Regions from separate parts of the Staphylococcus ursi genome, predicted to be linked through region 2. Evidence: predicted binding sites of a transcription regulator. Region 2 holds the regulator's gene; each other region holds the start of a gene.
The links. Region 2 encodes CtsR, which represses protease genes until heat stress. Its sites were predicted from a motif close to ATGGTCAATAAAGGTCAAACA; they were not measured.
Positions count from the first base shown of each region.

Region 1 (10,924 bases), 350 kb from region 2:
AGCCGTCATAACGCATTACATGATCTGTATCGTTATATCCCATTTATGAAGCTCTTTAAAAATACGTTCATTATTGAAGTGGCGAGATATGTGCCTCATGTAGGTGTGAAACGATGGATGTACCGCCGTTTATTGAAAATGACGATAGGTGAAAAAACTGCATTTGCTTTTAAAGCGGTGCCTGATTTATTATATCCAGAAAAGATCAAAATGGGTCATAACGTTATCATCGGTTATAATACGACTTTATTAACCCATGAATTTTTAACTGAATCGTTAAGAGTCGGTGAAGTTGAAATCGGCGACCATACGATGATTGGTGCAAATGTGACCGTATTACCTGGTGTGAAAATTGGTAGCCACGTTCAAATTGGTGCAGGGAGTGTCGTTTCTAAAGATATTCCCGATTATACTGTGGCGTATGGTAATCCGATACAACTACACTCAAAACATTAGAAAAGAGAGGTGACAATGGATGACACAAAAACGAAATATTATACAATTCAGCGATGATGTAGCACTTTATGAACGTCTAGCAAAACAAAAAATACAACAACAAGATTATGTGAAAGCACAACGCTATTTAGAAAAAGTGTTAGCGTTGTCACCAGATTGTTTTGAGGCGAAACAACAACTTGCGACATGTTTTATCAAGTTAAATGTGCCGAGACGTGCTGAAGCGATTTATTATGAAGAAATTAGTAAGGGGAGTGAGTTGGAAGCTTCTTACTATGAATTAAGTCAGTTGAATATTGACTTGAATGAGCCAAACAAAGCGTATCTCTTCGGTTTAAGTTATGCTTTTTTAGCAGATGACGAAGAATATCGAGAAGAGTTAGAAGACATGTTTGAAGTTGCTTTTAACGGTGAACACCCACTTGAAAAAGAAAGCCAGTTGTTTGTGGCACAAGTCATTTTTCAATATTTATTCGGTCAAGGCCGTTTGTTAGAAGCGCGTGAATATTTGTTGAGACAGGACGAAGAGATTCAAGACAATCGGATTATTCGTAATTTGCTCGCGATGTGTTATCTTTATTTAAATGAAAACAAAATCGCCCAAGAGATGTTGGAGCGTTTGTTGAAAGAGGATCCTTCCGATGTGCATGCGTTATGCCACTACACTTTGTTGCTCTATAACATGAATCAACAAGCACGCTTCCAAAATTATGTGAAAATATTAAATAAAATTCGACCGATGAATGATGAGGAATCTTTTAAACTTGGAATTGTGCTCAGTTATTTAAAGCAGTATCCAGCCTCTCAACAGTTGTTAGTACCACTTCATCGCAAAGGAAAATTTCAGACATTTCAACTATTTCATGCGCTTTCGTTCAATTATTATTACCTAGGAAATATCGAGCAAAGCCATCACTTTTGGCAAGTGTTAACACAATTTTCGAAAGCGAATCGTGGTTTGCCACCATGGGTCATTGAGGAAAGTGCTCATTATTTTAATCAACACGTAGAGCCTTTATTGCTGAGTGATGATCAACATGAACGTTTGTATGGTCTCTTTTTGTTAAATCAACTCAATGGTAAAGAAGTTTTGATGACGAAAGAAGTTTGGACGATTTTAGAATCAATGGGAGATTATGAAAAATTGTATCTCACTTATCTCATTCAAAATCTTCAACTGAAAAAACTGCACTTTATTCATCAAGGTATGGAGACACTTTATCGTCTTCCAGAAACACAACCTTATGCGTCTCTCTTTTTAAGTTGGATTAGTTATGCAGAAAGTCTTTTAGCCGAGCAAGTCGACCACGAACAAGTGGAAGCGTACGTTGCTGCAGTCGCGTATCTCTTTTTCAATCAAAAAGAAGATGAAGCGATGACGCGACCGCAAATCATTGAACATTTTGATGTGGCAACTGACGCTTTTGAACATGCTCTACAACATCTGTTGAGCATTTAAATTTGAGTCCTTGAATTAAATGTTGTAAAATGCGTATGATAAAATTAAAGGAGGAACAGATCATGTCAGAACAAGTGAGATATGATGTTGCGATTATTGGTGCAGGACCAGCAGGCATGACAGCTGCTGTTTATGCCTCACGTGCGAATTTAAATACAGTAATGATTGAACGCGGTATGCCTGGAGGACAAATGGCGAACACTGAAGAAGTCGAAAACTTCCCAGGTTTCGAAATGATTTCAGGACCTGACCTTTCAAGTAAGATGTTTGATCATGCCAAAAAATTCGGCGCTGAGTACAAATATGGCGATATTAAAGGCATCGAAGATAAAGGCGATTATAAGGTCATTGATTTTGGTTCTAGTACACTTGAAGCGACAACTGTTATTATTGCAACGGGTGCGGAATACAAAAAAGTTGGCGTACCTGGAGAAGAACAGCTCGGAGGTCGCGGTGTCAGCTATTGTGCTGTATGTGATGGTGCTTTCTTTAAAAACAAAAATATCTATGTTATCGGTGGCGGCGATTCAGCAGTAGAAGAAGGAACATTCTTGACTAAATTTGCTAGCAAAGTCACAATCGTACACCGTCGTGACCAATTAAGAGCACAAAAAATCCTACAAGATCGTGCCTTTAAAAATGATAAAATTGATTTTATTTGGAATCACACACTTAAATCTGTTAATGAAAAAGACGGTAAAGTAGGTTCATTAACGCTTGTTTCAACAGTTGATGGAACTGAACAAACAGTTGAAGCAGATGGTTTATTCGTATATGTAGGTATGAAACCTCTAACGCAACCATTTGAAAATTTAGGTATCACAAACGAAGCAGGATATATTGTTGCAAACGATGATATGAGTACTGCGATTAAAGGAATTTTTGTAGCAGGAGACGTTCGTGAAAAAGGATTGCGTCAAATCGTTACAGCAACAAGTGACGGTAGTATCGCCGCTCAAAGTGCACAAGAATATATCGAAAGTTTACATGACTAAATATTAAAACAGATGACATTGAATCAACAGGAGCTGGACGCTGTTTCCAGTTCCTTTTTTATAGCATTTAATGGGGTATCATGTAGCGCTGAAGGTTTCCTAAATGACTTGTTGATTGAATTTGATCACGGATGCATTAACCGTATTCGAAAAATGGAGATAGAATAAGTGATCAATACGGCTGTGACATCACAATTTTTTCAAAAACATAGATATGCATATCATCCCTCTATAACTTTAGACTGATTTCATGTAAACTAATAGAGAATATGATTGGATGGTGGTTAATAAATGCAACATGAAGAAAATAATGAAATCGTAAAAAGTGAACTCCTTGTTGTCACAGGTCTCTCTGGTGCAGGGAAATCATTAGTCATTCAAAGTTTAGAGGACTTAGGCTATTTCTGTGTCGACAACTTACCGCCGATTTTACTTCCAAAATTTGTAGAATTGATGGAGCAAGGTAACCCATCGATGCAAAAAGTTGCGGTAGGGATTGACTTGAGAGGGCGCGAATTTTTCCAATATTTAGTACGTGAAATCGATGCAGTACAAAGTCGTAAAGATGTCATTGTCGATGTATTATTCGTTGATGCGGATACGGAAAAGCTCATTTCACGCTATAAAGAAACACGTCGTAAACATCCTTTACAAGAACATACGGAGTTACCGCTCGTCAAAGCCATCAATGAAGAACGCAAATTACTATCAGAAGTAAGAAGTTTAGCGAATTACACTTTAGATACAACAACGTTATCACCTAAAGCCTTAAGAAAACGCGTTTATGAATATTTTAATAAAGAAAATAAATCAACATTTACAATCAATGTCTCTAGTTTTGGTTTTAAGCACGGTATTCAAATTGATGCAGATCTAGTATTTGATGTCCGCTTTTTACCCAACCCATACTATGTAGCTGAATTGAGACCACTCACAGGTATGGATGAAGATGTTTATAAATATGTTATGAAGTGGAAAGAAACGAATACATTTTATGAAAAACTATTAGATTTATTGTTATTTATGATTCCGGGTTATAAAAAAGAAGGAAAGTCGCAACTCGTTATCGCAATTGGATGTACGGGTGGTCAACACCGATCAGTCGCACTAGCACAACGTTTAGCTGAAGAATTAAAGCAAATTTATGATTATAATGTATATGTTCATCATCGTGATGCGCATATAGAAAGTGGCGAGTAAAATGAAACAACTTAAATTAGTACTGATTGGTGGAGGTACTGGTTTATCCGTTTTAGCAAGAGGATTAAAAACTTTTCCGATAGATATTACAGCAATTGTGACAGTAGCAGATGACGGTGGTAGCACAGGGAAAATAAGAGATGAGATGGATATTCCGGCACCAGGAGATGTACGTAACGTATTGGCTGCTTTAAGTGATGTAGAACCAACGCTTGAGCAACTATTTCAATATCGATTTAAAGAAGATCAGATTAGTGGTCACTCACTGGGGAACCTGTTGATTGCGGCTTTAACGAATATTACCCACGATTTCGGTCATGCAGTGAAAGAACTAAGTAAAATTTTAAATATTAAAGGTCGTGTCATTCCGTCAACTATTTCGAGTGTCTCTTTGAATGCAGAGATGGAAGATGGCGAAATTGTCTCAGGAGAGTCTAATATTCCAAGAAAACAAAAGAAGATTAAGCGTGTGTTTTTAGAACCTGCTGATGTACAACCAATGGACGAAGCGATTGAGGCCTTGCGTGAAGCGGATTTAATTGTGTTAGGTCCGGGATCTTTATACACAAGTGTTATTTCAAACTTATGTGTCAAAGGAATTGCCAATGCGATAGTCGAAAGTGACGCGAAAAAATTATATGTTTCTAACATTATGACACAACCGGGCGAAACAGATCACTACACAGTCATGGATCATATCGATGCCATTCATCAACAACTGGGTGATCATGTGCTTGATTTTGTGATTGCGAATCAACTAGAATTTTCACCTCAAATTATTGAAAAATATGAATCAAAGGGCGCAAAGCCTGTGTATTATGATAAGGATGAATTGAATCAACTCGGTGTGCAACTCGTGACAGGACAGCATCTTGTAGAAGTTTCAGAACATGATTATGTGCGACATCGTACGGAAGTTTTGGCAGAAATGATTTATGAAATTGCCTTACAAGAAATTAGTACTATTCAGTTTGACCCAGATCAATTCAAATCCTAATTGTAGCTAGCCATTTTGAACCATAGTAAATAGAAAGGGAAAGATTCATTATGAGCTTTGCATCTGAAATGAAAAATGAACTGACACGAATTGAAGTTGACCATGCGAATGCTAAGGCAGAACTGAGCGCACTGATTCGAATGAACGGTGCCTTGAGCTTGTCTAATCAACAATTTGTGATTAATATCCAAACGGAAAATGCAACGACGGCGCGACGTATTTATTCGCTTATTAAATTTGTGTTTAAAGTTGAAGTTGAAATATTAGTGCGCAAAAAAATGAAGTTGAAGAAAAACAATATTTATATTTGTCGAATAAAAATGAAGACGAGGGAAATTTTGGATGAACTCGGGATTTTGAAAAACGGCATGTTCAGTCATGATATTGATCCTAAAATGGTGAAAGATGACGAAATGAGACGGAGTTATTTACGTGGTGCATTTCTAGCAGGTGGCTCCGTGAACAATCCAGAAACGTCTTCTTATCATTTAGAAATTTTTTCACTTTATGAAGGCCATTCAACGGGTTTGACGCAATTGATGAATACGTATGAGTTAAATGCAAAAAGTTTAGAACGTAAAAAGGGATGGATTACATATCTCAAAGAAGCTGAACGGATAGCTGAATTTTTAAGTTTGATTGGTGGTTATCAAGCGCTATTAAAGTTTGAAGATGTGAGAATTGTGCGAGATATGCGTAACTCGGTGAATCGTCTCGTTAATTGTGAGACGGCAAATTTGAATAAGACAGTCAGTGCAGCTATGAAGCAAGTTGAAAGTATTCAACTGATTGATCAAGAAATCGGCATTGATAACTTGCCAGACCGGCTAAGAGAAGTAGCGAGATTGCGTATTGAGCACCAAGATGTCTCGTTAAAAGAATTAGGAGAGATGGTGAGCACCGGTACCATTTCCAAATCAGGCATTAACCATCGTTTGAGAAAACTGAATGAAATGGCTGATAAAATTAGACGTGGAGAGCCATTTGAAGTGTAAATATAGCCCTGTTTAAAATAAGCATCTTTAGACCTCTAAAAAGGTTTAAAGATGCTTATTTTAATGCGTAAATTGATGTTTTGTTGAATGAATGAAATTTTATTGACTAGGGGAATTCATTAGAGAGTATGGAGAAAGAAGGAATCTTTGTTTTTGATAAAGATAAAACAAAACGTAGATGTCAAATCATGAATATGTACATGTTATACGTTGAAGCTCAAGTTATCATTGCAACACCTCTATCAACTAAATTTTAAAGATGTGTTTATTGATATGGATTATGTAAGAACAGAGAAGCAAATTTGTATCTATGACACAAGTTGTATAGTGTATAATGAATTAAGAATTGTTGAGTAAGGGGGAATCTTCTATGTTTGATATCAATAAAATTAAAAAATTGCTAAAGAAATGGGTGTTGAAGTTAATCCTTCAGATACAAAGACAAAAAACGGTTTATATTTTAGAAATGAAAGTGGGCAATTGCTGAATATGGTTTAGACAAAATGACTTCTCAACGATCAAACCAATACAACAATTTTTTGATAAAGATTTCTATATTACAAAAAACAGTGAGCTTGTAAAAACGCCATATAACAATAAAGCGAGTCGTTATTTAACACAGGTAATCTCATAAAGAAACAATTATAACAGAGGCAGCATGATGGAGGGAATTAGTTTTATCAACTATGTAGTAGATGCAAAGTATTACAAAAGAAACCCTAATTTTGATGTCTTCATTCATCTTCATTTTTCGACTGTTTTATAATCATTAGTGAATCATAAATTCATGAGTAGTAGAGGATAGGAAAACTTAATGTACTAGCTTCGTGTGAATGTTAATCTTAAGGACTAGATCGTCATAAACGTTATAAACAAATTAAAAGTTACAATGACAACTTAATCGGGAATAAATGAATGAAAGTCCCTAAAAAGTCCGTGAAATCTTACGTTATACGGCGTGCAAGTGACTAGCAAAACAAAAAGAACCCCGTCGTTATGGGATTCTTCATTTTAAAAAGTGTGTGATTTAGCGTTATGAACCCCCTCGAGAGGAATCGAACCTCTATCGTAAGAACCGGAATCTTATGTGTTATCCATTACACTACGAGGGGTTAATTGCGTAAGTCTATTCACCATTGTACCTTTCGGGCATGCAAGGGTCAACTCCTAACACAAATCTGTCTATAAGTGCGTTGTTTTTGACCATTTTTGACTTTTGCGTTAGAATAAATATAAATTAACAAATTTAGGAGGAATCACCAAATGAATTTAATTCCTACAGTTATTGAAACGACAAACCGCGGTGAACGTGCATACGATATTTATTCACGTTTATTGAAAGACCGTATCATCATGTTAGGTTCAGCGATTGATGATAACGTGGCAAACTCAATCGTATCACAATTATTATTCTTACAAGCACAAGACGCGGAGAAAGATATTTATTTATATATTAATTCACCTGGTGGTAGTGTGACAGCTGGTTTTGCGATTTACGATACGATTCAACACATTAAACCAGATGTACAAACAATCTGTATCGGTATGGCAGCATCAATGGGATCATTTTTATTAGCTGCAGGTGCAAAAGGTAAACGTTTCGCATTACCAAACGCAGAAGTGATGATTCACCAACCACTTGGCGGTGCACAAGGTCAAGCGACTGAAATCGAAATCGCAGCGAAACACATTTTAAGAACACGAGAAAGATTAAACAAAATCTTATCAGAACGTACTGGTCAACCGATTGAAAAAATCGAAAAAGATACAGATCGTGATAACTTCTTAACTGCTCAAGAAGCGAAAGAATACGGTTTAATCGATGAAGTGATGGAGCCTGAAAAAGCTTAATAAAGTGATATGATAGTGAGGGGTGAGACAACAGTTTCATCCCTTTTTTGTTACATTGGGAGGGATTGAAAACGTGTATTAAGGGAGGAATGACGATGAATCAACATGTTAGACAAGCGACACCTAATGATTTAGAAGCAATTATGGAATTATATCATCACGCCATATTACATACCATAGTAGTTTATACATACGAACCGACCCAAATTGAAGAAGGACGTCAATGGTTGGCACAAAAGCAACGTGAAAACTATCCGGTATTTGCATATGAAGGAGACGGAACGGTGTTAGGTTTTGCGACTAATGGTCCATTTAAAAATTAGCCCGCTTATCAATATACAATTGAACATTCCATCTATGTCAGTCCTGATGCAAAGAGACAAGGGGTTGCTTCTCAGTTATTAAAAGTAGTGATTGAAGATGCAGCGGCGAATGGTTATCAAACGATTGTGACTGGTATTGATGATAGCAATGAGAGAAGTTTGAAATTGCATGAAAAAATACCTATTAACAATATGGGAACGTTAGAAAAAGTCGGCTACAAATTTGAAAGCTGGCTCAATCTCGCATTCTATCAAAAGCAGTTAAAGTAATATGAGCATTGAGCATCACGCTTTTTAAAAGTGATTGTAGACCACTAAAAAGATGACTCTGAGTATAAAAGTTGTAAAATCAACAACAACTCGAGTCATCCATAGTGGTTTTTACTTTGAATATAAATCTTTTAAGGCTGACGGCAAGGTCGGATAGTCAAATTGAAATCCTAAGTCTGATATTCTTTGTGGCACCATATATTGTGTATCGAGTATGAGCGTCGACATTTTACCAAGCACAAGACGTAGCATCAATGCAGGTACCCAAGTGTAATGTGGTCGATGCATGGTGCTTCCTAAAGCTTTGCCGAATTGATGTTGTGTTTCAGGTGCCGGTGCTGATAAATTATATGGTCCTGATGCTTCGGGAGCCTGAATGAGAAATTGAATGGCACGCACTAAATCTGACAAATGAATCCATGAATACCATTGACGTCCATTACCAACGCGTCCACCTACAAAGAAACGATAAGGCAGTGCCATCATTGGAAGTGCGCCGCCGTTACGAGATAGAATAAGTCCAAAGCGCCCACAGATGACCCGTGTGCCAAGCTGTCCAAACAGTGTCGCTTGTCTTTCCCATTGATACACGATTTCTGACAATAAATCATGGGGTGTCGTCTGATACGTTTCAGTATAAACAGCTGTTTCTGATGGCGGGTAATACCCCATAGCACTTGCATTAAATAGGACATCCGGTGTTTGGTCTCGTTGTTTAAATAAGTCAAACAGCGCGCGTGTTGCTTGAATACGACTTGTCATCATAAGCTGCTGATGCTTAGTTGTCCAACGTTGATTTAATGTTGCGCCTGCCAAATTAATGACAATGTCAATGTGTGGGACTTCTTCCTCCCAACCGTCCTTGTTCCAATTAATATAATGTACATTGTGTTGTTGTGAAGTTCTATCACTTCTTGTTAGGATATAGATCATCGTTTCATTAGAGCGCGTAAGTTGTTCAACTAAAGCACGTCCAACCATACCGGTGCCACCTGTAATTAAATAACGTTTCATAGGCTTCACTCCTTTACCTTCTGTGAGTTCATAGTATTGTCAATAAATGGTCATCAATTCTTCACTAACGACGGCTTGAATCTGTTTATTTTTTCACAAAGTACGTTATAATAGAGATACCTTCGATAATTAATACATCTCTTAATTAAATTCAGTATACCCCTTAAATATATACGACGAAGGTATTTTTGACTCCCTTTAGTAGAGATCTGGATGATGCAGCATTCAGATCTCTTTATTTGTTTTCGGGAGTCACGAAGGTCTTCAGACATTATCCTCAATTTTACCTATTAAAAATGACCCGTGTGCATGATGTTATTTATTTTTACGCTGACGGTCATTCATTTTTTGATTAATCAATTTACCAATCACACGATAAACAATAAAACGAATCAGCATATTTACAATTCTTTTCATCTGAACGCTCCTTTATATTTGTCGTAGTACATACATTCCTTTATTTTTACAAATTAAACTTAATACCGTGTAGGCCTTATCTTGAACTTCAAAATTGACAAGAAACACGTATTTAAAAATGCTTTCTGTATGAATGATTTTAAGAGATATAAACGGGTAAATAATAAGATGGATAGCGAGAAATTAAAAGGTATTTTATTATTTACGACATGGCTATGTCCAAGCTACTTTACAGAAAGAGAGAGGTATCCATGTTACGATGAGATGATCGTGTCATTTACTTTAACTGTAATTACAGTATACTAAAAGCTAACTCATTTTATTAATTGGAATAAAATGCATGTGTTAAGTTTTGAATTCACAATGAAATATGATTGAATAAAATATATTGTTATCAATTTATAAAGAGAGGGAATGCAATGTCAGCACCAAAACCAAATGAGCATGATACCCGCAATGTGAAACCTAATAAGAAAAAGAGACGTTTACTAGGCTTTTTAAGTGTCATCGTTATTCTATTATTGCTCGGGGGATTAGTCTTTGCCATTTTTTCATTTGTCGATCAATCGCACAGAGGGAATGAACGTTTAAAAGAGAAGTCCATTGAAGAACAAAAGGAAAAACGTGAAGCAGAAATCAAAAAAGAAAAAGAACGAAAAGAACGTGAAGAACGAGAAAAAGAACGAAGCATTGAAGCGGCTCAAGCTGAACAAGAGCGGTCCATTGAAGCCGCACGTCAAGCAGAAATAGAAGCCGCACGTCAAGCGCGACTCGAATGGCAACGTCAACAACAGCAGCAACAAAGAGAAAAAGCCGCAGAAGCTCGAAAATCGAAGTCAACAACGGAAGAAGAGAAAGACGACAGCGATAGTGAAGCAACGGAAGAGGAACCTGAAACAAAAGAGGAACGTACAACGGAAGAGGCAACGACAGAAGAACCGAAAACG
Region 1 is NZ_CP048279.1:2,310,632-2,321,555, reverse strand. It holds partial or broken gene GZH82_RS14645 (acetyltransferase) at 319-441, shown strand; gene GZH82_RS10960 (tetratricopeptide repeat protein) at 476-1,915, shown strand; gene trxB (thioredoxin-disulfide reductase) at 1,978-2,910, shown strand; gene rapZ (RNase adapter RapZ) at 3,202-4,110, shown strand; gene GZH82_RS10945 (gluconeogenesis factor YvcK family protein) at 4,112-5,107, shown strand; gene whiA (DNA-binding protein WhiA) at 5,158-6,102, shown strand; tRNA gene GZH82_RS10935 (tRNA-Arg) at 7,143-7,214, opposite strand; gene clpP (ATP-dependent Clp endopeptidase proteolytic subunit ClpP) at 7,366-7,953, shown strand; partial or broken gene GZH82_RS10925 (GNAT family N-acetyltransferase) at 8,049-8,546, shown strand; gene GZH82_RS10920 (TIGR01777 family oxidoreductase) at 8,658-9,560, opposite strand; gene GZH82_RS10915 (DUF4887 domain-containing protein) at 10,397-10,924, shown strand, end outside.
Region 1: clpP (ATP-dependent Clp endopeptidase proteolytic subunit ClpP) is a predicted target of CtsR. The motif match lies at 7,299-7,319, and genes of this name have one in related genera.

Region 2 (10,924 bases):
TTCATCTTTAAAACAAGCGATGAGCCTTTCTATATGCGTTTCTAAATCTTCTAATGGAATCCCGCCAAAGCCTACAACAAAACGAGGGGCGGTATCTTGTTGGTGGTAGACATATTGGGAAAGTGGCTTCATATCGATGTCAAAGCGTTGTAATTGCTTAAGACATTGTTGTTCTGACCAACCGTTTTTAATAGTAATAATCAAATGCATGCCTGTTTTTTCACCAGAAACTGCAAAAATAGAAGGATACTGTTGTAATTGTTGTAAAATAATGTCTCGCTTTTGACGATAAATTTTTCTCATGCGATTTAAATGGCGTTCAAATTGATTCGTTTCCATAAAGGCTGTCACCATAAATTGGGTATGACGCGGTACCGTTCCGCCTTCAATATTTTCTGATTGTTGATAATGATGTAACAGGGCTTCCGGTAACACGGCGTAAGCAATCCGAATGGTTGGAGAAATGGACTTGGAAAATGTACTGACATAAATGACACTACCTGTTTGATCTAAACTTTGAAGGGCTGGAATGGGTTTGCCTTCATAACGAAATTCTGAGTCATAATCATCTTCAATAATATAACGATGAGGCGTTGCACTAGCCCATTTCAAAAGACGCATCCGCTTTTTGAGGCTCATCGTCACACCTGTTGGAAATTGGTGACTTGGTGTAATGTAAACGATGTGATGTGACGCATTTTCAATTGTATTCATCGCGATGCCATCTTTTTCAACGGGCACAAAATGATAAGGAATATGTTTACGTGTTAAAAGCTGATGGACTTGAGGGTAAATCGGGTCTTCTAACATCATCCCTTTAGGTCCTGGCAGTAAATCTGTAATGATAGACAGCAACTGCTCTGTAGACGAAGCGACAACGACTTGCTCGGGCGTGGATTGAACACCGCGACTATGAAATAAATAGCGACTAATTTGCGTACGTAAAGCATAATCTCCTTGCTTATGCCCAGGTTCAACGAGATGAAATTGTAATTCTTCAAATGCTTCTTTCGCATATTTCCGAAATTGTTCGAAAGGAAAGTGAGCTTGATCAATCATCCCTAAGTTAAATGCATAAGTTGGTTCAGGCGTCGTATTATGATATGTATGCAATGGTGTGAGTGGTGTCTTTTTAGTAAACGGCAATGTTTCGATGTCACTGACAAAAAAGCCGGATTTCGGTTGGCTATATATATAACCTTCATCGACAAGTTGCGCATAGGCATTTTCTACGGTTGTTTGACTGACTGACAAATATTGACTCAGTTGACGTTTGGAAGGTAACTTTTCACCTTCGTGCATACTACCATTAATAATACTTTGTTTAATATTTTCGTATAATTGAATATAAATCGGCTGACCTTCTCGTTTATTAATATGAAACATCAACATTTCCATGAGAGCACCTCAATCTGACCCTTAAATATTTTGTATTTCTGACACTTTAAGCGGTTCAGATAATAGTATAAGCTACATGTGTAAATAATAAAAGGGGGTTTCATTACCTATGTCTAAACAAGTCGGATCAGAACGTGTTAAACGAGGAATGGCAGAAATGCAAAAAGGCGGCGTAATTATGGACGTCGTGAATGCAGAACAAGCGAAAATTGCAGAAGAAGCAGGTGCAGTTGCAGTTATGGCACTTGAACGTGTCCCATCTGATATTCGTGCAGCAGGTGGCGTTGCGCGTGCATGTAATCCATCTATTGTAGAAGAAGTTATGAATGCTGTATCTATTCCTGTAATGGCGAAATGTCGTATCGGTCATATTACAGAAGCAAGAGTATTAGAAGCAATGGGTGTAGACTATATTGATGAGTCAGAAGTGTTAACACCTGCAGATGAAGTGTTCCATTTGAAAAAAGATGAATATACAGTACCATTCGTTTGTGGTTGCCGTAACTTAGGTGAAGCAGCGCGTCGTATCGGTGAAGGTGCTGCGATGTTACGTACGAAAGGTGAACCAGGTACAGGGAATATCGTAGAAGCTGTACGTCATATGCGCCAAGTGAATCAAGAAGTGAAACGTATCACAGTGATGAGCGATGACGAATTGATGACAGAGGCGAAAAACTTAGGTGCGCCATATGAAATCTTAAAAGACATTAAAAAACATGGTCGTTTACCAGTCGTGAACTTTGCGGCAGGTGGCGTGGCAACACCTCAAGATGCGGCATTAATGATGGAATTAGGCGCTGACGGTGTATTCGTAGGTTCAGGTATTTTCAAATCTGAAGACCCAGAAACATTTGCTAAAGCGATTGTACAAGCGACAACACATTACCAAGATTATAAACTCATTGGTGAGTTAGCGAAAAAATTAGGTACAGCGATGAAAGGCATTGATATTAATCAACTTTCATTAGAAGAACGTATGCAAGAGCGTGGTTGGTAAGATGAAAATCGGTGTATTAGCTTTGCAAGGTGCGGTGCGTGAACATATCCGTCATATTGAACTTGCGGGTCATGAAGGTGTCGCAATTAAAAAAGTTGAACAATTAGAAGAAATCGACGGATTAATTATCCCTGGTGGTGAATCGACTACTTTACGCCGTCTCATGAATCTTTACGGTTTTAAAGAGGCGTTACGTGCATCGCAATTACCTATGTTCGGTACGTGTGCAGGCTTGATTGTCCTTGCGAAAGATATTGTAGGCGAAGAAGGATATCTTCAAAAGTTAGATATTACAGTAGCACGTAATTCATTTGGACGACAAGTCGATAGTTTCGAGTCTGAATTACACATTAAAGGTATTGATCAACCGATTGAAGGTGTCTTTATTCGTGCACCCCATATTCAATCAACAGAAGCAGCCGTTGATGTATTAGGGATGATTGATGACAAAATAATTGCTGTACGACAAGGCCGTTATTTAGGCGTATCGTTCCACCCAGAATTAACAGATGATTATCGCATGACACAATACTTTATAGAGTATGTGATGCAGCAGTAGAATAGAATCGAGTAGGAGAATAGCCATTAACTGACTATTCGTCCTCTCACACTACCGAGCATACGGTTTCGTACTCGGGCGGTTCAATATCTTGCGTAAGTAGGCTAGGGCTTCGAATGGTCCTAGCCTTTAACTATTGTAAAACTATATTGGGATATAAAGAATCTGGTGACTCCCTACACCACACTTTTTGATACAAACGTGGTAGCAATTTAGAACACTGATTTGTTAAGAAGGGTTTTCTAAGTTGTATTTTTATCTTTATACCATCTAGCAATACCTTTTGTGATAGGCACTAAAATGGCATCTGTGTTATCCTCTTCACCTTTGGATAATATACCGACCAATTCGTTGTTTTCTCTAAAAATACAGCTGAACCGGTGGACCTCCATATGCTGGTAAAGTGGTTTTAATCAATTTTTCACTCGCATAAGTGACTTCTCCTGTGAATTTATTAACGAAAAATCCGAGATATTCATGAAAAAGATGAAAATGCCTCTTTAATATTCAATTTGATCGTCTACCGCTACCTGCCGAGCAATATATTCAAACTTTAATGCAAAACAAAAAAGAGACTCAGCCATAATGACTCAGTCTCTTTTATATTCAATGATATGTTTGTTTATCTTTTCAACTACTTTAGATACGGCTTACAAGAAAAAGCCTGCGATCGCTGCTGATACGAATGATACGAGTGTTGCACCGAATAATAATTTTAATCCGAAACGTGCAACCATGTCGCCTTTTTCGTCGTTTAATGACTTGATGGCACCTGAGATGATACCGATTGAGCTGAAGTTGGCAAATGATACTAAGAATACCGATACGATACCTAATGAACGTTCTGATAAACCAGATGCTTTGCCGAGTTCAGTCATCGCTACGAATTCGTTTGATAATAATTTCGTTGCCATAATTGAACCTGCGTCCACTGCGTCACTCCAAGGAATCCCTGTTAAGAATGCGAGTGGTGCAAAGATAAAGCCGATTAATGTTTGGAAGTTCCAGTCTAATGAACCGCCAGAAACGAGGCTCACGAGTCCGCCAACAAGGCCATTGAGTAATGAAATTAAGGCGATATAACCGATTAACATCGCACCTACGATTACTGCAACTTTAAATCCGTCTAAAATGTATTCCCCTAACATTTCAAAGAAGGATTGCTGTTTCTTTTCTTCTTCAATTAATAATTTGTCGTCTTCTTCATTCACTTTATATGGATTGATAATTGAAGCGATGATGAAACCGCCTAATAAGTTTAATACGACTGCTGTTACAACATATTTCGGTTGTACTAATGTAAAGTATGCCCCGATGATAGATGCTGATACTGTTGACATTGCTGATGCCGTCAATGTGTATAAGCGTTGTTTCGTAATGTAAGGCAATTGCTTTTTAAGTGAAATGAAAACTTCTGATTGACCTAAAATTGCTGCTGCAACGGCATTGTACGATTCTAAACGGCCCATTCCATTAATTTTTGAGATTAAGAAACCTAAAACGTTAATGATTAATGGTAAAATTTTCGTATATTGCAAAATACCGATTAATGCTGAAATGAAGACGATAGGTAATAAAACGTTTAAGAAGAATGACATCGCACCTTCATTCGCTAAACCACCGAAAACGAAATCTACACCGACGCCTGCTTGTTTAAGCAAGTAGCCAAATCCTTTCGCAATACCGCCAACAATCGTAATCCCAATGTTCGTTTTAAGTAAGAAGAACGCTAAGATCAATTGAATGACTAACATGATGCCAATGTATTTCCAGCGTACATTCTTTTTGTCAGAACTTGCAATAAAAGCGAGGGCTAAGAAAACACCTATCCCGATGACCCCAATTAAAATATGCATGCGTGTTCCACCTCTATTTTTTCTAATTAAATTTTTACTAAGACTATCATACAACAAAAATGTAAGCAGTAACATAACTATTTATCAAATTTAAAATCAAATTGGTTGAAAAAGGTCAAAGTGGGTTCTATAATATAGTCAAAGATGGTCAAAAGGGGTGATACCATGCATAATATGTCTGACATCATAGAACAGTACATTAAGCAATTGTTTGAAGAGGCACAAGATGATGTTGTTGAAATTCAACGTGCCAATATTGCACAGCGTTTTGATTGTGTACCATCTCAGTTGAATTATGTCATTAAGACGCGCTTTACTAACGAACACGGTTATGAAATCCAAAGTAAACGCGGTGGCGGTGGTTATATTCGAATCACAAAAGTTGAAACGAAAGACCAAAACAACTACATTAAACGCTTAATGGAGTTGATTGGTCCGGCCCTTTCTCAACAACAAGCTTTGTATATTATTGATGGCTTGCGTGAAAATCAATTAATTACGGACCGAGAAGCAAAAATGATTGCGGCAGTCGTGGACCGGGAAACATTAAAAATGGATGTCGCATCAAGAGATATTATCCGTGCGAATATTTTGAAACGGTTACTTCCCGTAATTAATTATTATTAGAAGGGTGATGTGCAATGAAAATCGATAAACGTGAACTTGATAAACAGCAAAACAAGCACCTTGAATTTCATCCTATTCAAGCTTACGATCAATCAGGTTATGATCAATCTGACGAACAATGGCATGAAGGTGATGACGTTGAAGGCACATTCGTCATCCAACAAATTTTGCAACATTTGGCAGCAAAACATGGTCTGAATGTGGATCAAGTTGTTTATCGAGAGCAAAAACGCTGTCCGAACTGTCAAATGACGTTGAAGGATATTGCACATGTCGGTAAATTCGGCTGCGCGCAATGTTATGAAACATTTAAAGAAGACGTGTATGACATTGTGAGACGTGTCCAAGGTGGTCATATCGAACATTCGGGTAAATGTCCGAAGTCATCACAGCATAAACGTGCGCTGAAAAAGCAACTGGAAGAAAAACGTGCACGTCTTGAATTATTAGTCGCACAACAAGCCTTTGAAGAAGCGGCGATTGTCCGTGATGAGATTCAAGCACTTGAGCAACAAAGTGAGGTGTCCCAACAAGATGATGCATAATTTAGACCAACATATGAGCGATTGGATGAAAAAAGTGAATGCACAACCGGTCATCATGTCATCGCGCATTCGTTTAGCACGTAACCTTGAAAATGATGTGCACCCACTCATGTTTTCATCTGAAGCTGAGGGACATCGCATCATTAATGAAGTGCAAGATGTATTAACAGATTTAAAAGTACTCCGCTTAGACGAACTCGACCAATTGAGTAAGTATAAGCTAGTAGCCAAACACTTAATCAGCCCTGAGTTGACGAAACAACCGGCATCTGCAGTATTGTTGAATGAAGATGAGTCGGTAAGTGTGATGGTGAATGAAGAGGATCATATTCGTATTCAAGCAATGGGCAATGATTTGTCATTAAATGAACTTTATCAAAAAGCATCCGCAATAGATGATATATTAGATCGTACATTACAAATCAGTTATGATGAGCAACTCGGTTATTTAACGACATGTCCAACGAATGTTGGTACAGGGATGCGTGCAAGTGTCATGTTGCATTTGCCTGGTTTATCAATTATGAAACGGATGAACCGCATTGCTCAGACGATTAACCGCTTTGGTTTTACGATTCGAGGGATTTATGGTGAAGGCTCACAAGTTTACGGCCATATTTACCAAGTTTCAAATCAGTTGACGTTGGGAAAAAGTGAGCAAGAAATTATTGATGCTTTAACAGAATTAGTAGACCAAATTATTCACGAAGAACTGGCTTTACGTGAGCGATTAAATGAACACAATCATACCGAAACGTTAGATAGAATATATCGTTCTTTGGGTATATTAAAGTATAGTCGTTTAATTTCGGTGGAAGAAGCGTCCTATCGTTTAAGTGATATTAAGTTGGGCGTCGATTTAGGTATTTTAGATATGGAAGATTTTCGATTTAATGAATTAATGGTCGCGATACAGTCACCATTTTTAATAGATGAAACAGATGAACAATCTATTGAAGCAAAACGAGCAGAGATTTTAAGAACATATATATAAATAGGAGGTTGGCATATGCTATTTGGAAGATTAACAGAACGCGCACAACGTGTACTCGCGCATGCACAAGAAGAAGCAATCCGTTTAAACCATTCGAATATTGGGACGGAACATTTATTACTAGGGTTAATGAAAGAACCTGAAGGCATTGCTGCAAAAGTATTGGAAAGCTTTGACATTACAGAAGATAAAGTGATTGAAGAGGTCGAAAAACTGATTGGTCACGGTCAAGAGCAGATGGGTGCGTTACACTACACACCACGTGCGAAAAAAGTGATTGAACTGTCTATGGACGAAGCGCGTAAGTTACAACACAATTTCGTTGGAACAGAGCATATTTTACTCGGCCTCATCCGTGAAAATGAAGGTGTGGCAGCGCGTGTATTTGCGAATCTAGACTTGAATATTACTAAAGCGCGTGCACAAGTCGTCAAAGCGTTAGGTAGCCCAGAAATGTCTAACAAAAATGCACAAGCCGCAAAATCAAATCATACGCCAACATTAGATGGTTTAGCGCGTGACTTAACAGTAATTGCGAAAGACGGCATATTAGATCCAGTAGTGGGACGTAACGCTGAAATTACACGTGTTATTGAAGTGTTGAGTCGTCGTACGAAGAACAATCCTGTGTTAATCGGTGAACCAGGTGTCGGTAAAACGGCGATTGCTGAAGGTTTAGCGCAAGCGATTGTGAACAATGAAGTGCCTGAAACACTAAAAGATAAACGTGTCATGTCACTTGATATGGGTACTGTTGTGGCAGGTACGAAATATCGTGGTGAATTTGAAGAACGCTTGAAAAAAGTCATGGAAGAAATTCATCATGCAGGGAATGTGATTCTGTTCATTGACGAAATGCATACGCTCATTGGTGCAGGTGGTGCAGAAGGTGCGATTGATGCGTCTAACATTTTAAAACCAGCGCTTGCACGTGGCGAATTACAATGTATAGGTGCAACTACTTTAGATGAATACCGTAAGCATATCGAAAAAGATGCAGCACTTGAACGTCGTTTCCAACCAGTTCAAGTTGACGAACCAAGTGTACAAGATACGATTGCCATCTTAAAAGGCTTACGTGACCGTTATGAAGCGCACCACAGAATTAACATTTCTGATGAAGCGGTAGAAGCAGCGGCGAAATTAAGTGACCGTTACGTACAAGACCGTTTCTTACCAGATAAAGCGATTGACTTGATTGACGAGGCAAGTTCAAAAGTACGCTTGAAGAGCCATACAACACCGACGAACTTAAAAGAAATCGAACAACAAATTGAGCAAGTGAAAAAAGAAAAAGATGCAGCGGTACATGCACAAGAATTTGAAAATGCTGCAAACTTACGCGATAAACAAACAAAACTTGAAAAACAATATGAAGAAGCAAAAAATGAATGGCAAAACCATCAAGGTGGCCAACATACAACATTGGTTGCTGAAGATATTGCCGAAGTCATTGCAGGTTGGACAGGTATTCCGTTAACACGCTTGAATGAAACAGAGTCAGAGCGTTTACTCAACTTAGAAGATACATTGCATGAACGTGTCATCGGTCAAAATGATGCCGTAACAGCCATTTCTAAAGCGGTGCGTCGTGCGCGTGCAGGCTTGAAAGATCCGAAACGTCCAATTGGTAGCTTCATCTTCTTAGGGCCAACAGGTGTCGGTAAAACAGAACTTGCCCGTGCATTAGCTGAAGCGATGTTCGGTGAAGAAGATGCGATGATTCGTGTGGACATGAGTGAGTTCATGGAAAAACATGCGGTGAGCCGTCTTGTTGGGGCGCCTCCTGGATATGTCGGTCATGATGATGGCGGACAATTGACTGAAAAAGTACGTCGTAAACCGTATTCAGTGATCTTGTTCGATGAGATTGAAAAAGCACATCCAGACGTCTTTAACATTCTTTTACAAGTATTAGATGATGGTCATTTAACAGATACGAAAGGTCGTCGTGTTGACTTCAGAAATACAGTCATTATTATGACATCAAACGTCGGCGCGCAAGAACTTCAAGACCAACGTTTTGCTGGTTTCGGCGGTAGCGCAGAAGGTCAAGATTACGAAACAATTCGTAAAACGATGATGAAAGAATTGAAAAACGCATTCCGCCCTGAATTCTTGAACCGTGTAGATGACACAATTGTCTTCCATAAACTGAATAAAGACGAATTGAAAGAAATCGTAACAATGATGGTTGGTAAATTAACGAGTCGTTTATCTGAACAAAACATTAATGTACGTGTGACAGAAGCGGCGAAAGATAAAATTGCTGAAGAAGGTTATGATCCAGAGTATGGTGCCCGTCCATTGATTCGTGCCATCCAAAAAACTGTGGAAGATAACTTGAGTGAGCTTATCTTGGAAGGTAAAGAGTTAGAAGGTAAAAATGTGACTGTCGATTATGACGGTGAAACATTCCAATATGACATCTCAGAAGTTGAGTTGGATGAGGATAAAGCAACGACAGAATCTTAGGTCATGATGTTGGGCAGTGGTGAAGGTCTATTTAGATTTTCATCGCTGTTTTTTTGTTGTGTTTGACTTGGTGAATCATGGGGAAGTCTTTATTTGCAACACCATTCTGCACTTTCTTAGGGGCTGAATTTTTAACTCAATCCAGTTTGATTGGAATATACATTTGAAAGAAGGTGAATTGGATTTTGGGGTCAGTACAAAAACCTTATGTGTAACAAAGATTTTGTAGTACTGTCCCCTGCAACATCATGACAAGATGATGTCTGGAAGGGAATCAGCGGAAATAATGGCTCGTGCAGTTTTGAGAAAGTGGCTTAGACTGAAAAAGTAGAAAGTCTAAATAAGTGTATGGGTCCTATCATCATGTCGAGGGTCTGTCTGAAGTGGTGAAGTGAAAAGATTTTGTGTTGTACAGGCTACATTTTTAAGTATTTGTTGTATATTATTTTTAATTGGATAGTGTGTTTCGATGATAAAGGACAACATTTGTCATAAATCTTTTTCAAGTATAAAATAAGGTATGTTATATGTAGAGACGGAGGTGTCTGAGTGGCAAAAACGAAAACAATTTTTGAATGTACGGCCTGTGGTTACCAATCACCTAAATGGATGGGAAAATGTCCGAATTGCGGTGCTTGGAATTCAATGGAGGAATCTTTTGAACAAAAAACTGCGAGTCCTAAACACGGTGTAAGGGCGCAAAAGACAAGTTCGGCCAAAATACAAAAGCTCAATGAAATTAAACAAGAACTTGCGCCTCGTATCCAAACGAATAGTGGTGAATTAAACCGTGTGCTCGGTGGCGGTATTGTAGAAGGGTCACTCGTGCTGATTGGTGGCGATCCAGGAATAGGGAAGTCTACACTGTTACTTCAAATGTGTGCGGCATTATCTAAAGAAAAAAGAGTGCTCTATATCACTGGAGAAGAATCACTTAATCAAACTAAAATTAGAGCGGATCGTTTAGATGAAGATGCGAGTCAATTAAACGTGTTTGCGGAAACGGACTTAATGGTTATTCATGAAGCGGTGAAAAAAGTCGAGCCTGATTTGATTGTAGTGGACTCTATTCAAACGATTTACCATCCCGAAATTAGTTCGGCGCCTGGCTCTGTGTCTCAAGTTCGTGAAAGTACGCAAAGTTTGATGCATATCGCAAAACAAATGAATGTTGCAACGTTTATTGTAGGCCATGTGACGAAAGAAGGCCAAATTGCGGGGCCACGTTTGCTTGAACATATGGTAGATACGGTGCTCTATTTTGAAGGCGATGAACATCATGCGTATCGTATTTTAAGAGCGGTGAAAAACCGTTTTGGCTCTACGAATGAAATGGGCATTTTTGAAATGAAGCAGTCCGGTTTAAAAAGTGTGCTCAATCCGTCAGAAATGTTTTTAGAAGAACGGACGACCAATGTTGCGGGTTCGACGATTGTCGCAACGATGGAAGGGACACGACCATTGTTAATTGAA
Region 2 is NZ_CP048279.1:2,658,994-2,669,917, reverse strand. It holds gene pdxR (MocR-like pyridoxine biosynthesis transcription factor PdxR) at 1-1,398, opposite strand, end outside; gene pdxS (pyridoxal 5'-phosphate synthase lyase subunit PdxS) at 1,508-2,395, shown strand; gene pdxT (pyridoxal 5'-phosphate synthase glutaminase subunit PdxT) at 2,397-2,954, shown strand; gene GZH82_RS12685 (hypothetical protein) at 3,197-3,346, opposite strand; gene GZH82_RS12680 (NupC/NupG family nucleoside CNT transporter) at 3,605-4,810, opposite strand; gene GZH82_RS12675 (CtsR family transcriptional regulator) at 4,976-5,437, shown strand; gene GZH82_RS12670 (UvrB/UvrC motif-containing protein) at 5,452-5,982, shown strand; gene GZH82_RS12665 (protein arginine kinase) at 5,972-6,976, shown strand; gene GZH82_RS12660 (ATP-dependent Clp protease ATP-binding subunit) at 6,992-9,451, shown strand; gene radA (DNA repair protein RadA) at 10,001-10,924, shown strand, end outside.

Region 3 (10,924 bases), 1.0 Mb from region 2:
ATTTCAAAGACAATGAATCAATGCGGACAAATTTATGAATAAGGAACATGACAAGTATCAAAATTTTTTAGTCCCATATACCCTATGTTCATTATTTGCTTCACGATTACAACTTTCTTTGATCATAAAAGGCTGGAAGAACTCAATTGTCTCCCAGCCTCAATCTATAATCTATTCGTTTTCACTGTCTACACTTTGCGGTTTTTCTACTTCAAAATGAATGTCCCCATCTTTCAAATCGCCGTATACGATTGTGCCTTCTGGTAAGTTTTCTTTGATCATCATACGTGCAAGTGGTGTTTCGACATGTCGTTGTACAAAGCGTTTAAGTGGACGTGCACCAAACTGTGGTTCGTAAGCTGTTTCAGCCATCCATTTTGCCGCTTCATCTGAAATTTCTAATGTAATACGTTGATCCATTAAGCGCATGTTCAAGTTAATCAAGATTTTATCGACAATCATTTGCATATCATCCATTGTTAATGGTTTGAACAATACGATATCGTCCATACGGTTTAATATTTCAGGTTTAAAGTATGCATTCAAACTGTTCATGACTGCTTTTTCTGTCGCATCATCAATCTTGCCACTATCTTTCACATTTTCAAGTAAAATTTGTGAGCCGATATTACTTGTCATAATGATAATTGTGTTTTTGAAATCAACGCTACGTCCTTTTGAATCTGTTAAACGACCTTCATCTAAAATTTGAAGTAATACGTTAAAGACATCTGTATGTGCTTTTTCCACTTCGTCTAACAAAATGACTGAATATGGGTTACGTCTCACTGCTTCTGTTAATTGACCGCCTTCATCATGACCCACATAACCTGGAGGCGCCCCGATTAAACGAGAGACAGCGTGTTTTTCCATATATTCACTCATATCAATGCGAATCATATGTTTTTCAGAATCAAACAATGATGACGCTAATGATTTCGCTAGTTCTGTTTTACCGACCCCTGTTGGCCCTAAAAATAGAAATGAGCCAATAGGACGATTGGGGTCTTTAATTCCTGCTCTAGCGCGTACAACCGCATCCGCTACTAAATCTACCGCACGATCTTGACCTACGACACGCTCATGTAAAATATCGGATAAGTGTAATAATTTTTCACGTTCAGTTTCGACAAGTTTTGACACAGGAATGCCTGTCCATTGACTGACGATTTCACCGATTTCTTCGTCTGTCACGACTTCACGAATAATGCGGTCTGAGTCTGTGCCTTTTTCTTCTTGGAATGCCGCTTCTAACGCTTTTAATTCTTTTTCTAATTCTGGAATTTTACCGTGTTGAAGAATCGCTGCTTTTTCAAGGTCATAGTTGTTTTCTGCATCTTCTAACGCTTTACGACTTTCATCAAGTTCTGCACGTTTTTTTTGGACTTTTGCAATTTTTTCTTTTTCATTTTCCACACGTGCTTGCAATGCCGCTTGTTTTTCTTTTTCTTCAGCTAATTCTTCTTGTAATTCTTTCAAACGAATACGACTTGCTTCATCAGACTCTTTTTTCAATGCATTTTCTTCAATTTCTAACTGCATCACACGACGATTCGCTTGGTCGAGTTCAGTTGGATTAGAGCCCATTTCTGTTCGAATGGTTGCTGAAGCTTGATCGACTAAATCAATCGCTTTATCCGGTAAGAATCGGTCTGTAATATAGCGATCTGACAATTCCGCTGCCGCAACGAGTGCACGGTCTTGAATACGCACACCATGGTGGACTTCATAACGTTCTTTCAAGCCTCTTAAAATAGAAATTGTATCTTCAACAGTCGGCTCCGCAACTGCAACTTTTTGGAAACGACGCTCTAACGCAGAATCTTTTTCGATGTATTCACGATACTCATTTAATGTTGTCGCACCAATACAGTGAAGTTCACCTCTTGCTAACATGGGTTTCAACATGTTGCCGGCATCCATCGCACCGTCCGTTTTACCTGCACCGACTAACATATGAATTTCATCTATAAAGAGTAAAATACGACCTTCTGATTCTTTGACTTCTTTCAATACCGCTTTGAGTCGTTCTTCAAATTCACCACGGTATTTCGCACCTGCAACGAGCGCACTTAAGTCTAATTCAAACACTGTCTTGTCGAGCAATGAATCGGGCACATCTCTTTTCACGATACGTTGTGCCAATCCTTCAACAATCGCCGTTTTACCGACACCTGGTTCACCAATAAGAACAGGGTTGTTTTTCGTTTTACGACTTAAAATGCGAATCGTATTACGAATTTCTTCATCACGACCAATGACAGGGTCCATGTTGCCTTTACGAACTTCTTCAACGAGGTCACGACCATATTTTGCTAATGCTTCGTAGTTTACTTCAGGATTTTGTGTAGTCACATGATTCCCTCCTCTTATCTTTTTAATAATTTCAATGATGATATCTTTTTTACCGTCAACAAATCGTTTCGTCGTTTCATCAACATCGATGGCCGCACGTAAAACATGTTCCATCGAAATATATTGATCGTCATATGCTTGCATGTAATTTTCAGCTTTAACGAATAAATTGTTCATTTGAGGCGACATATATTGCCCATATTGGACGTTGTCACCTTTCACTGTTGGATAATTTTTTAACTTGTCTTCATATGCTTGGTTTAAAGCATGCGTATCAATGTTTGCACGTTCTAAAATACTGTGAAATAAGCTTTCTGGTGCTTCGAGTACTGCTTTTAAAACAGCCTCTACTTCTACATTTGTTAATTTGTATGTTTTCGCATGTTCAATTGCTTTTTGAAGTGCATTTTGAATCGCATGTGTCATTTGATTAATGTCCAAAATGTCTCACTCCTTTATTGGAATAGGTCAAATTGACTTTGACTTTCTTTGACCTTAACTCTATTATAAGTCCACATTTACTAAAAATCAATCGATAACTTTGACTTTTTTTGACTATTTTTTAATTCTCCCTCATATATTTAACCCAATCACATCCATTTTAATCAAAAAATAAGGCTACATCTTTTTCAAGACATAACCCTCTTTTTGTTACTTATTCTTTTTCTTCGTACTGTGATTTTTTTCAATCGTTTGAATAATGCTGTTCGTTAATGCACGCACACCTGGTGGCTCTAAATGAATGCCATCCGGCGCAAAATATTCTGTATGATTTTCAGAACGGCTATACCAATCGACTAACGTCACATTCGCTCGTTTTTTCGCTGCTTTCGCTAACACTGCATTCACATGTGATTCATAAGAACGTGGGACGCGCGTATTCACGACATAAATATCTGCCTTGCCGAATTGTTCTAGCAAACTGTTCAACTGTTCTTCTGTAAAATCACCATTTGTCCCTAATTCAAGGACGACAATATCATTTTTATCACGATAGCTTTGATATTGCTGTTTCGCAAGAGGTATCGCTTCTACTAAGTTACGTCCCACTTTACCATTAATGTCTGCTTTAGGCACAAATGATTTAAAGTAGTCGCCAATGTCTACCATCACGGAATCACCAATCAATAACGGTTTCCATGATGCATATTTCTGCTTATTCCCTTTCACGACAAAGCCATCAATTTCAAGTTGTGGTAACGGCAGTGGTTGGGTAATCAGTTTATCAATTTCTTCGGTATTCACTTCTGTCACTTGCGTACTATTATTTTTGGTGAAACGGTTAAAGACCCCCACCATTACGAGTAACGTTGGAATGAGTAAAATAATCACTAACCATGTCCGCAAAACTTTTTGTGAACGCCAATTTTTCAAATGATTAAAGGCGAAAATGTTAAATCCTTCTTTTCTAAACGGCTGTTCGATAGATTTGTAAGAAAACTCCGCCATGAGCACCATCAATAAAATTTCAACGACATAAACTAAAGGTGGAATTTGACCTTGCACGAACTGATGGTGAATCAATACGATAATCGGATAATGCCATAAATATAAACTATACGATCGGCTACCGATAAAGGTAAAAACTTTGTTGCCTAAAAACTTCGCAAAATACCCTGAAGGATGAACACTACTTGCGATAACTAATAATGTGACCGCTGAAATGAGAAAAAATCCTCCGTAATACAAAATACTATTCGTTTCAGATACGAATTTGAAACATATAAATAAAATAGCCAAACCGATTACGCCAGCAGTATCGATCATCATGCGCATCTTGCGGTTCACTTTCGCTTTTAATTGAAAAGGTGGCCAAACAAGTGCAAGCAATACCCCCATCAATAATGTTTGTATCCGTGTATCAGTACCAAAATAAACACGTGCAACATTTTCGTTCGGTACGTATAACACCATCATCGTGATCATGGAGATGACGAGTAATATTAAAAATGTGATGCGTATCGATTTCAGACGACGCATAAAGCTTAACAAACCAAGTAATACAATCGGAAACACGAGATAAAACTGCTCTTCTATTGCTAATGACCATAGATGTTTTAATGGTTGTACTGCAAATTGTTCAAAGTAATCGACATTTTGCATAATGTACCACCAATTCGACACATAAAATATTGCCGCAATACTATCCGCACGTACTTTTTGAATTTCCGTTGGCATGAAAACTAAGGTAAGCACAAGTACGCCCATGACTAAAAAGAGCACTGCAGGAATTAGTCGTTTAACACGTCTTAGCCAAAATGATGTCAATTCAATTTTTCCCGTATGATGATACTCCGTTAATAACAAACTCGTAATTAAATAACCAGAAATCACAAAAAATGTATCTACCCCTAGAAAGCCACCCGACAACCATTGTGGATTGAGATGATAGATAATGATTGCGATGACTGCAACCGCTCTAATACCGTCTAACCCAGGCATGTATCGCGGACTTATAGGTTTTCTGTCTCGTTGATTATAGTTCCACACAAACATCATTCTTTCCAAATTTAATGTATTGATTATATATTGTATACTTTTGTTTTCATTCGTGCAATTGTATTCGCGAAATTTATGTAAACGTTTTATTGAGCATCTAAAATTTTTTACATTGTGGTAGCTATACTTCAAACGATGCTATTGACCTGTAACTTCAAGGAGTTATGCGGGGGAGCAGTAAGATTGCGTCCTGTTCATAGGTAAAAAAAAGACTTTCAAAATTGAATTCACAATTGAGAAAGCCCCTTTAACTACTTCAAAAATATTAGCTGATACCTAACGCAATTTTAGCATAACGTGACATCATATCTTTATTCCATGGTGGATTCCAAACGATGTTCACTTCGGTATCTTGAATTTCTGGAAGTTCTGCTAATACTGTTTTAACTTGGTCAACAATTTGTGGCCCTAATGGACAACCAATTGAAGTGAGTGTCATTTCTACAGTACATAAACCATCATCATCTAAATCAACTTTATAAACAAGCCCTAAATTGACAATATCAATCCCTAACTCAGGGTCAATGACATTTTCAAGCGCGCCTAAAATACTATCTTTCAGTGCCTCTTCCATCCGTATCACCTCTTTTATGTTATTACTAGTAACAATATATCAAAATCCCCACTTTTCGACAATAAAATGCTATGATATGTATACACTGAAACTTGGTACTAAGGAGAGTATGAATGAAACAACATTTAATTTGTTTAGATTTAGATGGAACACTTTTAAATGATGAAAAGGAGATTCCAGAATATACATTTCGTGTGTTAAAAGCACTACAACAAAAAGGGCATGCCGTCATTATTGCAACGGGTCGACCTTATCGTGCAAGTCAGCGTTATTACGATCAACTTGGATTAAAAACGCCTATCGTTAACTTTAATGGTGCGTTTGTACATCATCCCCATGATGAGACATTCTCAGTGCAACACCATCGTTTAGATGAAGGACTTGCGACGAGCATTATTGAAACTTTGAAAAAAATGCAAGTGAAAAATATGATTGCTGAAGTGAAAGATTGCGTCTTTTTAGATCAACCTGACCCACATCTTTTTGAAGGTTTTAGCATGGGAAATCCAGTGACAAAAGTTGGCGATTTACGCGAAAACTTAAATGAAGATCCAACATCACTATTAATTGAAGCGGAAGAAATGATGATTCCACGTGTGAAACAAGTGTTGACACGCTTCTATGCTGAAAATATCGAACATCGTCGTTGGGGGGCCCCTTTCCCAGTCATTGAAATTGTCAAAAAGGGCATCAGTAAAGCAGTCGGTATCGATATTGTGAAAGATTGTCTACAAATCGAGCATGACCATATTATTGCATTTGGCGATGAAGATAATGATTTAGAAATGATTAAATATGCGAAACATGGTATTGCGATGGGAAATGCGATTGATGAGCTCAAACATGTCGCAAAAGAAACAACACTGTCGAATAATGAAGACGGTATCGGAATTTATTTAAATCGTTTCTTTAACTTAAATATGCCTAAAGAGAAATAACACAACTGTTGGAAGAAGGAGTAGTTACAATGACAAAACATATTATTGTCGTCGGTGCAGTCGCGGGTGGTGCAACAAGTGCCAGCCAAATTCGACGTTTAGACAATGAAAGCCGTATTACTGTATATGAAAAAGATAGTTTTATGAGTTTCGCAAATTGTGGTTTACCTTATTACCTGGGAAATGTTGTAGAAGAACGAGATGACATTTTATCAGCAACACCAGAAAACTTTAAGGCGAAAAAGAATATTGATGTCAAAGTGAAATACGAAGTACTTAAACTAGATGTCAAAAATCAAACAGTAACCGTGAAAAATCATCTGACTGGCGAAACATTTGAAGACCCTTATGATATTTTAGTGCTCAGTCCAGGTGCACGTGCAAGCCACCTTAACTTTGACGTTCCTCACCTTTTCACATTGCGCAATATGGACGATACTGACCAAATCGATACATATATTCGCAAAAACAATGTACAAAGCGTTTTAATTGTCGGAGCGGGATACGTCAGCCTTGAAATGGTAGAAAATATGCACCATCGCGGCCTACATCCGACATTAATCCATCGTTCTGAAGCAGTGAATAAATTGATGGATCAAGATATGAACAGTGTCATTTTCGATGCGCTGAATGCATACAGTATTCCGTATCGCTTAAATGAGGAGATTCAGTCCATTGACGGTCATACGGTAACATTTAAGTCAGGTGTAGTTGAAGATTATGACATGATTATTGCAGGCGTCGGTGTACAACCAAATTCAGAGTTCATCCAAAATTCTGGTGTGCAACTTGACGCAAAGGGCTATATTCCAGTCAATGACAAATTTGAAACGAATATTCCAAACATTTATGCGGTTGGCGATATTGTCACAAGCTTTTATCGTCACGTTGACCTGCCTGCACATGTACCACTCGCTTGGGGTGCACATCGCGGTGCAAGTGTCGTTGCTGAACAAATTGCAGGTCATCCAGAAGTTAGATTTAAAGGTTACGTCGGTGCCAATATCGTTAAATTTTTCGATTACACATTAGCAAGTACAGGTATCTCACCGCAAGAATTGAAAAACTTTGATTATCAAATGGTAGAAGTGAATCTTAATACACACGCGAGTTATTACCCTGATAATAGCAAAGTCCATTTAAGAGCGTATTTTGATAAAGAGACACGCCGCATTTTAAGAGTCGCTGCAGTAGGTCAAAAAGATGTCGACAAACGTATTGACGTTCTATCTATGGCATTAATGCATCAAACAACAATTGACGAATTAACAGAATTTGAAGTTGCTTATGCGCCACCATTTGCACATCCTAAAGATTTAATTAATATGTTAGGTTATAAAACACGAAATCTATAATATAGAAAAAAGCGAAGGAGCATCAATGGCGCATCCTTCACTTTTATTTGTTTTGTATGAACGGTTGTACTTTTATGAATGATTCACATTTCAAACGTGTGAACCCTTGCTTAACGGAATAAATCAGTAATCGGACCCCATGGTAAAATTGCGCCTAAAATAATGGTAACAATAACAACAACTAAAGTAGCAATAAAGACACCTCGACTTGGCGCTTTTTTCTTCTTACGCGCTAAAGTCACTTCAATTAAACCAATGACTGCAATACCCGCTAGCAGTTTCAAAGTCATTAACATATGACTCACACCCGTAGCTGAAAAAGCTTTGATCGCAAGCCAAAAACCTGTAATTAAAACGAAAAGCATAAATAATCGTGTTGCCATATGGAGTGACTTAAATAATGGCGTCGGACCTTGCTTGTTTGAATAATTTTCATACGTCGCATAAAACAAAATCAAAAGAACAATCCAACTTACAATATGCACGTTGATTAAAAACATGTTTGGTAACCTCCTTATGTTGCGCATCTTTCCAATCATAACATAATATAGCCTTCTACACATTTTAATTACCTAATTATTGTTAATCCAAACACTTTTGAAAATTATCATAGCAAACAGCAACATTTTGATGACAAGCTTTGGGGAGAGTTAAAAATTTTTCATCCCGCAATGCTTTCTTCGTTTACTTTATTACCAACTCGGATTCGTGGACTTACCAGGGACTGCTCTCAGAAAGCGTCCCAAGATAGCAATCAATAAAGTAATTTCTCCTTAACCCTCTTTACTCCATACCACATATCATTATGCAGAAAATGAATATCGACGCATCATATGATTTGCGCACCACTATTCAAATTGACGCACTTCTTATAACTACAAGAACGATTCTTTTCCTACTCAATATCGATACTTTATTTGATTGCAAATCTGGGCGAGACTCCTGAGGCATAGAGCCCAAACTAAAAAACAACCAACGCTTCCACTACAAATGTAACACTAAAATCAAAACGTTGGTTAGTTGAAGTGAGGCGCCTAGGAACGCGAACCCAAAATAGCAATCAATAAAGTTGATTCACTAAAAGCTCCAAAGAATCGTTCAGCAATTTATAAACCCCCACGACATCAATAAGAAAGCACCAAGCGCAAAATCACTTGATGCTCATTTCATATTAATCTTTCGCAATAAAGTTTGTTAACGTTCCAATATTATCAATCGTTACTTTCACTTCATCACCAGGCTGTAAAAACTTCGGTGGATTCATACCGGCACCGACGCCTGCTGGTGTACCCGTCGCAATAATATCTCCTGGATGTAACGCTACATATTTTGAAATTTCTTCAATCAACTCATCAATTTTTAAAATCATTTGTGAAGTATTGCCGTCTTGACGAATTTCATTGTTCACCTTTGTGACGATATTTACGTTTTCAGGTGTAGGGAGTTCATCTTTTGTCACGATGTAAGGACCCATTGGGCAGCCCCCTGTTAAACTTTTAGACAAGAATGCTTGGTCATGCGCTTTTTGTGCATTACGGTCTGTGATGTCGTTAATAATTGTATAACCATATACATAATCCAACGCTAAACCTTTTGGAATTTTTTCGCCCGATTTACCAATCACTACACCAAGTTCGCCTTCATAATCTAAAGCATCTGTAATGTCTTGGTGGTTCGGAATTGTACTTTCATCACCTGTTAATGACGAAGCTGCTTTCGTAAACACATATAAACGATCCACTTCATGCTTTAACTCTTCTGCATGTTCTTTAAAATTACGTCCAAATGCAATGACGTTATTCGTAGGTGTCACTGGCGGTAAAAATTCGATATCTTCAAATTTCACTTTATACGCATCACCGTTTCCACTGTTTTCTGCAGCAACGACTGCTTTACGTACGTGCTCTTGAAAGTCTAATGTTTGGTTTTGTTGTAATCCTTCGAGCAATGTTTTTGGATGGAAATCACCTTCTCCAAAATTTGCGAAGACTTGCTTTAAATCCCAAGCCGCTTCTTCTCTTTTTACCTTCACTCCATATGAAGTTTCACCTTTATGTTTGAATGATAGGAATTTCATTCATAATCAGCTCCTAACGTATATCTTAGTCATATTATAACGAAAAATTTAGACAAATCACAAATTTTTGAAGTTAACGTGTTTAAATCGCGAGTTCGCCATATTTAAAGAAGTACAAATAGCCGTTCACTGGGCATTTCAAAATGGTTTCTAAAGCGCGTTGATAATATTGCATTTGTATACGATATTTCTCTTTCAATTGTCTTTCCAACTCTTCATCAGACATCCCTTTACGACGAATGAGTGCATCTGTTTTATAGTCCACAAAGTAGTAATGACCGTTTTCTTTAAAAACCAGGTCAATCATCCCTTGAATAATAGATGCATCTGTCGTATCTGGTGTATGTTCGACTTGATGTTGATTCACGACAAACGGCAATTCGGTATACACTTCGTTACTTTTCGCAATACGATAATACAAATCACTTTGAACGAAACGTTTAATTTCTTCAATCGCGATAACATTGATATCATGTGCACGAATGATTGAACGCTTGACCAATGATTCAATGTAGTCATTTAACGCTTGATCTGTTAATCCGGCTTCTTTAAATGGCAAATGTTGCATAACCGTATGCATCAATGTCCCTACTTCTGCTGCAGTATGTTGTTGTTCTTGTAAAAACTGCGGACGTTCATACGTGGCCACACCTAAACGATATTGGCGGACACGCTCATAGTTCGTATCGGCCTGTTCTGTATCGAGTTGACGTTTGAGCTCTGACACAGATTGCTTTGAAGCTTGTTGTACAGCTTGTTGATATGGATAAACATACAACAATTGTTCCATCACACGTTGCGCGAGTTCATCGTCCAATGGTGTCGCAGCAAGTCGCGCCTCTAACGTTTCAATCGCGTGACCTTGAGATGTGGCCAAATCTTGTTCTGTTGGTAACACGTCTCTTGCATCCATGTGTTGTAATTGAAGGCGTGGCTTTACAGCTGCATCCAAAACCTCAACATCCGCTTCAAAACGTTGATGGCGTTGAATATTCGTGTTCTGATGTTTACTCAAAATACTATACATCAGTTGAAATGGATTTTTCGCATTAAATCGGTCAATGGCTGCTAATTTTTCATCAGTAATTGTAGCAGCGGCCATCATATCAAGTTCTTCTGCTTTTTT
Region 3 is NZ_CP048279.1:763,524-774,447, reverse strand. It holds gene clpB (ATP-dependent chaperone ClpB) at 172-2,796, opposite strand; gene GZH82_RS03330 (acyltransferase family protein) at 3,007-4,851, opposite strand; gene GZH82_RS03325 (metal-sulfur cluster assembly factor) at 5,120-5,428, opposite strand; gene GZH82_RS03320 (Cof-type HAD-IIB family hydrolase) at 5,542-6,366, shown strand; gene GZH82_RS03315 (CoA-disulfide reductase) at 6,396-7,721, shown strand; gene GZH82_RS03310 (YisL family protein) at 7,832-8,221, opposite strand; gene GZH82_RS03305 (fumarylacetoacetate hydrolase family protein) at 8,893-9,798, opposite strand; gene addA (helicase-exonuclease AddAB subunit AddA) at 9,881-10,924, opposite strand, start outside.
Region 3: clpB (ATP-dependent chaperone ClpB) is a predicted target of CtsR. The motif match lies at 2,832-2,852, and genes of this name have one in related genera.